Regions from separate parts of the Streptomyces sp. M2CJ-2 genome, predicted to be linked through region 2. Evidence: riboswitches for the same ligand, from Rfam matches in the RefSeq annotation. Region 2 holds a riboswitch; each other region holds the start of a gene.
What was found. A riboswitch is a leader RNA that binds a small molecule or an ion and turns the genes downstream of it on or off. The one in region 2 is predicted to bind thiamine pyrophosphate.

Region 1: another riboswitch for thiamine pyrophosphate. It lies ahead of thiC (phosphomethylpyrimidine synthase ThiC); the one in region 2 lies ahead of thiO (glycine oxidase ThiO).
Region 3: another riboswitch for thiamine pyrophosphate. It lies ahead of JL475_RS06500 (thiamine ABC transporter substrate binding subunit); the one in region 2 lies ahead of thiO (glycine oxidase ThiO).

Annotation. Positions count from the first base shown of each region.
Region 1 is NZ_JAESIF010000002.1:239,989-242,248, reverse strand. Features, by position in the region: gene thiC (phosphomethylpyrimidine synthase ThiC) at 1-766, opposite strand, end outside; TPP riboswitch at 759-949, opposite strand; gene JL475_RS03530 (YibE/F family protein) at 1,127-2,260, shown strand, end outside.
Region 2 is NZ_JAESIF010000031.1:66,453-68,712, forward strand. Features, by position in the region: gene thiS (sulfur carrier protein ThiS) at 1-55, opposite strand, end outside; gene thiO (glycine oxidase ThiO) at 52-1,236, opposite strand; TPP riboswitch at 1,234-1,345, opposite strand; gene JL475_RS22595 (hypothetical protein) at 1,395-1,745, shown strand; gene JL475_RS22600 (NAD(P)/FAD-dependent oxidoreductase) at 1,778-2,260, shown strand, end outside.
Region 3 is NZ_JAESIF010000004.1:192,272-194,531, reverse strand. Features, by position in the region: gene JL475_RS06500 (thiamine ABC transporter substrate binding subunit) at 1-1,087, opposite strand, end outside; TPP riboswitch at 1,178-1,284, opposite strand; gene rlmN (23S rRNA (adenine(2503)-C(2))-methyltransferase RlmN) at 1,345-2,260, opposite strand, start outside.

The DNA of each region.
Region 1 (2,260 bases), on a different contig from region 2:
GGACGGGGGAGTTGCGCAGCACCCACTCCCGGGTGGTGTGGATATTGCGGCCGGTGGACAGGTCCATGACGGTGTCGGCGCCCCAGCGGGTCGCCCAGGTCATCTTCTCCACCTCCTCCTCGATGGAGGAGGTCACCGCGGAGTTCCCGATGTTGGCGTTGACCTTCACCAGGAACCGCTTGCCGATGATCATCGGCTCGATCTCCGGATGATTGACGTTGGCGGGCAGCACCGCGCGGCCTGCCGCGATCTCCTCACGCACGACCTCCGGCGACACGTTCTCCCGGAGGGCCACGTACTCCATCTCGGGCGTGATCTCGCCGCGGCGTGCGTACGCCAGCTGCGTGACCGCCTCACCCGCGCGGCCGCGGCGCGGCTGACGGGGCCGACCCGGGAACACCGCGTCGAGGTTGCGCAGGCCGCCGCGCGGTGAGGTGTGCTTGATCCCGTCGTCCTCGGGGCGGACGGGACGGCCCGCGTAGTCCTCGGTGTCGCCGCGCGCGATGATCCAGTTCTCCCGCAGCGGCGCCAGCCCCCTGCGTACATCGGTGTCGACCAGGGGGTCGGTGTACGGGCCCGATGTGTCGTACAGCGTGACCGACTGGCCGTTGGTGAGGTGCACCTGGCGGACCGGCACCCGTAGATCGGGGCGCGTGCCCTCGACGTACGCCTTGTGCCAGCCGATGGACTTCCCGGCTTCCTTCTGCTCCGACGTCTCCGTCGGGTTCTGCGTGGAGGCAGGCGTGCGTGCGTCCTTGTTGGTCATGAGACCTACTCCCTACGCCGGCATTACCCGGTAACAGGTTCAGCGGTCGACGCAGCGGTTTCCGTCGGTCGGCGTTCCGTGGGGAACATCACTCGGACAGCAGTGATGTTTCATGTGAAACGTCGTTGGGACGGAGGTCAGCGCCCTCTCAGCCCGGTGCTCCGAGCTCCCGCGTGTACAAAAGGTGCCCTCACGCTAGCGTCAATTCTGGCGCGGTGACCAGAGGGCCCTCGTTGTTCTTGCGATGATCGGGCGGTGACCTCGACGCAACATCCCCCGTACCCACCGCCCGAACCACCCCTCGGCTCCGGCGCTCGAAACGGCGGCGGCCGTGGCAGAGAGCCCGCAGCCGGCAACAGCATGGGCCGTGGGGACGGCCAGGGAGACAGCCCCGGTTCCGGAGACTGGTTCGGGCGCGGGCCCGGCACCGGCCACCCGAGCCAGGGGCAGGGGCCGCGGAGGCAGGGAACGGGGCAAGCGCGGGGACAAGGTCACGGCCGGGGCCCGGAGCCGGACGGCGACCACCCCGACCGGGGCCCGGGCGGCGGCGGCCACGGCGGCCCCCCTCCGGGCGGCGACGGACACGATCACAGCCCGGACTTCGGCGGCGGGCACGGCCACTCACACGGGCACAGCCACAGTCACGGCCCCGCCGCCCCCGTCTCGAAGCACCTGCGCAAGGTCATCGCGGCGGTCCTCATCCCGTTCACCGCGGCGGTGCTGATCGGCCTCGTTGTGCTGTGGCCGGGCGGTGCGCCGGGGCACGAGCGCACCGGCGTCGGTTTCGACCGGCAGACGCAGCAGGCCACGGTCACCAAGGTGGTCGAGGTGAGCTGTTCCTCCGTCAACGCTTCCGGAGGCGTCCCGACCGGCGACACCTCGACGGCCGAGGGCTCCTCCGCGCAACAGCAGGCGGACGGCACGTGCAAGAGAGCGACGATCCGGGTCGACAGCGGCAAGGACCAGGGCCGTACGTTCACCGAAATCGTGCAGCCGGACCAGTCCCGTCAGCTGAGCGAGGGTCAGGAGGTCGTGGTCGCCTACGAACCCTCCGCTCCGAAGGACCTGCAGTACTCGGTCACCGACGTGAACCGGCGCCTCCCCATGGCCCTGCTCGCCGGCATCTTCGCGGTCGCCGTCGTGGCCGTCGGGCGGCTGCGCGGTGCGATGGCACTGATCGCGCTGGCGGTCAGCTTCCTGGTGCTGAACTTCTTCATCCTGCCCGCCATTCTGGAGGGGTCGAACCCATTGGCCGTGGCGGTGGTGGGGGCGAGCGCCATCATGTTGCAGGCCCTGTATCTCTGTCACGGACTGTCGGCGCGCACATCCGTGGCGGTGCTCGGCACTCTGGTCTCACTGCTGCTGATCGGCATTCTGGGCTCGGTCTTCATCGACTGGGCCGCGCTGACCGGCAACACCGACGACAACACCGGTCTGATCCACGGTCTGTACCCCGACATCGACATGAGCGGCCTGCTGTTGGCCGGTGTCATC
Region 2 (2,260 bases):
CCATGACCGGGGCGTGCGCGGGAGTGTGCGTCGACATGTCCACAGGAGTGTTCATACGGGCTGCTCCGTGAGTGCGGCGGCGGTCGCGGTGAACCGCCGGGGGCTGAAGGGGCGGGCCTCCGCCGGGAGTTCACCGGTGGCCAGGAACTCCGCCAGGGCGTCGCCGGTGACCGGAGTGAGCAGCACACCGTTGCGGTGGTGCCCGGTCGCCAGGACCAGCCCCGCGAGCCCGGACGGGCCGAGCAGGGGCGCGTTGTCGGGGGTGCCGGGGCGCAGCCCGGCCCGGGTCTCGGTGAGCGGCAGCTCGGTGATGCCGGGGACCAGTTCGTGGGCGTCGCGCAGCAGCTCGTACACCCCGCCCGCGGTGACGGTCGTGTCCCAGCCCTGCTCCTCGCTGGTCGCCCCGATCACCAGCTCCCCGTTCTCGCGCGGCACCAGGTACACCTGGCCGCCCCGCACCACCGCACGCACCGTCCGGCTCAGGAACGGACCGAACCGGTCGGGCATCGCCAGCCGGAGCACCTGCCCCTTCACGGGACGCACGGGAGGCAGCAGGTCCGCGGGGACGCCCGCGAGCCGCCCGCTGAGGCTGCCGCCGGCCAGCACCACCTGCCCGGCGGCCAGTCCGGTGCCGTCGGCGGTGACCACGCCCGTGGCCCGCTCCCCGGAGACGGTGAGCCGGTCGGCCCACGCGCGGTGCAGGACCACGCCCGCCCGCTCGCAGGCGGTCACCAGCGCCGCCGCCAGCCGCCGGGGGTCGATCTGGTGGTCGCCGTCCACCCGCAGCCCGCCGCGCACACCGGGGGCGAGCATCGGCTCCAGGCGCCGGCACTCCCGCCCCGACAGCCACTGCGCGTCGAGCCCCGACTGCTGTTGCAGGGCGTGCAGTTCGCGCAGATGGGCGCGGTCGTCGGCGTCCAGCGCGACCGCGAGCGTGCCGCACCGGCGGTAGCCGAGGTCGTGGCCGGTGGCCTCGGTGAGTTCGGCCGCGAAGTCGGGGTAGCGGAGCGCGGAGGCGAGGTTCAGACCGAGCAGGGTCTGCTCGCCGTAGTGCAGTTCCGTGACGGCGGCCAGCATCCCGGCGGCCACCTGGGCGGCGCCGCCGCCCGGCTCGGGGTCCAGCACGGTCACAGCCAGCCCGCGCTGCGCGGACCGCCAGGCCGTGACCAGACCGATGACGCCGCCCCCGACGACGAGGACGTCGGGGGAGCGCTGCGAGGTGCGTGTGGGCGGCATGGGCGTCCAGCCCCTCCCTTCGCCGGCATGACCCGGATCAGGTGCATACGGTCGGAGGCCGCCAGCCTCCCTCTCAGCCCGGTGCGTCCGGGCTCCCGCGAGTGTCTTACGTTGGCCACCCTAGCCTCCGGATCAACGAACGTGTAGGGAGCCTTCGCATGGCTGGTTCGCTCGACGGTCTCGTCCTCGCCCCCGTCGCCGACCAGGCGCCGGGCCAGGTCGGCACCCGCACCCGGTTCGCGTACCACGAGCGGGACGGCGGGATCTGGGCCGAGTACGCGGGCGGTGACGTCGTCCGCGGGTACCTGGTGGGCACCCGGGAGGGGGACCGGCTGGACTTCCGGTACGTGCAGCTCAAGCAGGACGGCACCACCTCCTCGGGACACTGCGTGTCGACGGTCGTGGAGCTGCCCGACGGGCGGGTGAGGCTGGAGGAGGCCTGGGAGTGGGAGTCGCAGCCGGGCAGCGGGACCAGCGTCGTGGAGCAGCTCACGGGAGCCGGAGACTGACTGACCGAGGGTCAGGTGTCTATGGTGATCAGGTGAGCGAGCAGACGCAGGAACGGGGACCGTCCGAGCCGCGGCGCGTGGTGGTGACGGGGGCCGGAATGGCCGGCGTGCAGACCGCCGTCGCCCTCCGGGAACAGGGATTCACCGGCACCGTGACGCTGATCGGCGCCGAACCCCACCAGCCGTACGACCGGCCTCCCCTGTCCAAGGCGGTGCTGCTCGGCAAGGCGGAGGGCTCCGCCTTCGACGTCGACTTCGAGGCGCTCGGCATCGAACTGCGGCTCGGCTGCGAGGTGCTCGGGCTGCGCCCCGCCGACCACGAACTGGACACGGAGGCCGGGCCGGTCCCCTACGACGTCCTGGTCGTCGCGACCGGCGCCGAACCGGTCCGGCTGCCGGGCACGGACGGCGTCCCGGGCGTCCATCTGCTGCGCACCCTGGACGACGTCGAACGGCTGCGGCCGGTGCTCGCGGGCCGCCAGGACATCGTGGTCGTCGGCGCCGGCTGGATCGGC
Region 3 (2,260 bases), on a different contig from region 2:
ACTTCAGTACGAGCGAGGTCCACGACTTGACCCACTGGTCACGGTTCTCGGCGATCCTCGCCGGGTCCATCGTCTCCGGGTCCTTCGCCTGCGGCCCGTACTTCGTGAACTCCTCGGGCACCTGGGCGCCCTCCCGCACCGGGTAGACGAACATGTTGAGCGGCATGTCGGCCTGGAACTCCTTGGTGAGCAGGAAGTCGAGCAGTGCCTTGCCGCCCTCGGGGTTCTTCGCGTTGCTGAGCAGCCCCGCGTACTCGATCTGACGGAAGCAGGTGCCGTCGGCGACACCGGTGGGAGCGGTCGTCGGCTTCGGGTCGGCGTAGATCACCTCGGCGGGCGGGGAGGAGGCGTAGGACACCACCAGCGGCCGGTCCCCCTTGGCCTGCTTGCCGCCGGCCGAGCCGGAGAACTCCTCGTTGTAGGCCTGCTCCCAGCCGTCGACCACCTTCACGCCGTTGGCCTTGAGCTTCTTCCAGTAGTCCGTCCAGCCTTCGTCCCCGTACTTCGCGGCGGTGCCGAGGAGGAAGCCGAGGCCGGGCGAGGAGGTGGAGGCGTTCTCGACGACCAGGAGGTTCTCGTACTCGGGCTTGATCAGGTCGTCGAAGGTCTTCGGCGGGGTCAGATCGCGCTCGCTGAACCACTCCTTGTCGTAGTTGACGCAGACGTCGCCGGTGTCGATCGGCGTGACCCGGTGCTTGCCCTCGTCGACGCGGTACTCGGGAAGGATCAGGTCGGAACCCTCGGCCTCGTACGACTGGAACAGCCCGTTGTCGAGAGCGCGGGACAGCAGGGTGTTGTCGACGCCGAAGAAGACGTCGCCCTGGGGGTTGTCCTTGGTCAGGATCGCCTTGTTCACGGCCGATCCGGCGTCGCCGTCCTCCAGGACCTTGACCTTGTAGCCGGACTGCTTCTCGAAGGCGGCGATGACGTCCTTCGACGCGGCCCACGAGTTGTGGCTGACGAGGGTCACGGTCCCGGACCCGCCGGACCCGGACTCCTGGTCGTCGCCGCCGGACGAGCCGCAGGCGGACAGGGTGACCAGGCCCAGCCCGACGGCCAGGATCGTGACCTTCTTGGTGATGCTCACCGGATTCACCGGATTCCTCCTGGGGGTGACCAGGAAGAGACGCGGCCCTGTCCGGGACCCCTCACGGGTGCCCCGGACAGGGCACAACAGCTCGAGTGATGACCGATCTCCCTACCCAGAATGACCTGGGCGAGGTTCGGAGGGTCTGCGGCCGGATGCCGCACTCTCAGCGCTGTGGCGCTCCCCTGTCGGAATATGAACGTATGTTTACCCGATATGAAGTTGTTGTCCTTACAACGTCTTCTACGCCGGCCAGGCTACCTCTCGCTCGCGGCGAGCTGGCCACAGGCCCCGTCGATCTCCTGTCCACGGGTGTCCCGGATCGTCACCGGCACACCGTGTGCGGCGATCGCGTCCACGAACGCCTTCTCGTCCTCGGGCCGTGAGGCGGTCCACTGGGAGCCGGGCGTCGGGTTGAGCGGGATGAGGTTGACGTGCACGGGCCTGCCCTTCAGCAGCCGCCCGAGCCGGTCGCCACGCCACGCCTGGTCGTTGATGTCCCGGATCAGCGCGTACTCGATGGACAGCCGCCGCCCCGACTTGGCCGCGTACTCGAAACCGGCGTCGAGGACCTCGCGCACCTTCCACCGCGTGTTCACGGGGACGAGGGTGTCGCGCAGTTCGTCGTCGGGCGCGTGCAGGGAGATGGCGAGGCGGCACTTGAAGCCCTCGTCGGAGAACCGGTTGATCGCCGGCACCAGCCCGACGGTCGAGACGGTGATCCCGCGCTGCGACAGCCCGAGCCCGTCGGGCTCCGGGTCGGTCAGACGACGGATCGAACCCACCACCCGGTTGTAGTTGGCGAGCGGCTCGCCCATCCCCATGAAGACGATGTTGCTCAGCCGGGCCGGACCTCCGGGGACCTCTCCGTCCCGCAGCGCCCGCATGCCGTCCACGATCTGGTGCACGATCTCCGCGGTGGACAGGTTCCGGTCGAGCCCGGCCTGACCGGTCGCGCAGAAGGGGCAGTTCATGCCGCAGCCCGCCTGCGAGCTGATGCACATCGTCACCCGGTCCGGGTACCGCATGAGCACCGACTCGACGAGCGTTCCGTCGAACAGCTTCCACAGCGTCTTGCGGGTGGTGCCCTGGTCGGTCGACAGGTGCCGGACGACCGTCATCAGCTCGGGAAGCAGCGCTTCCTGGAGCTTGGCGCGGGAACCGGCGGGAATG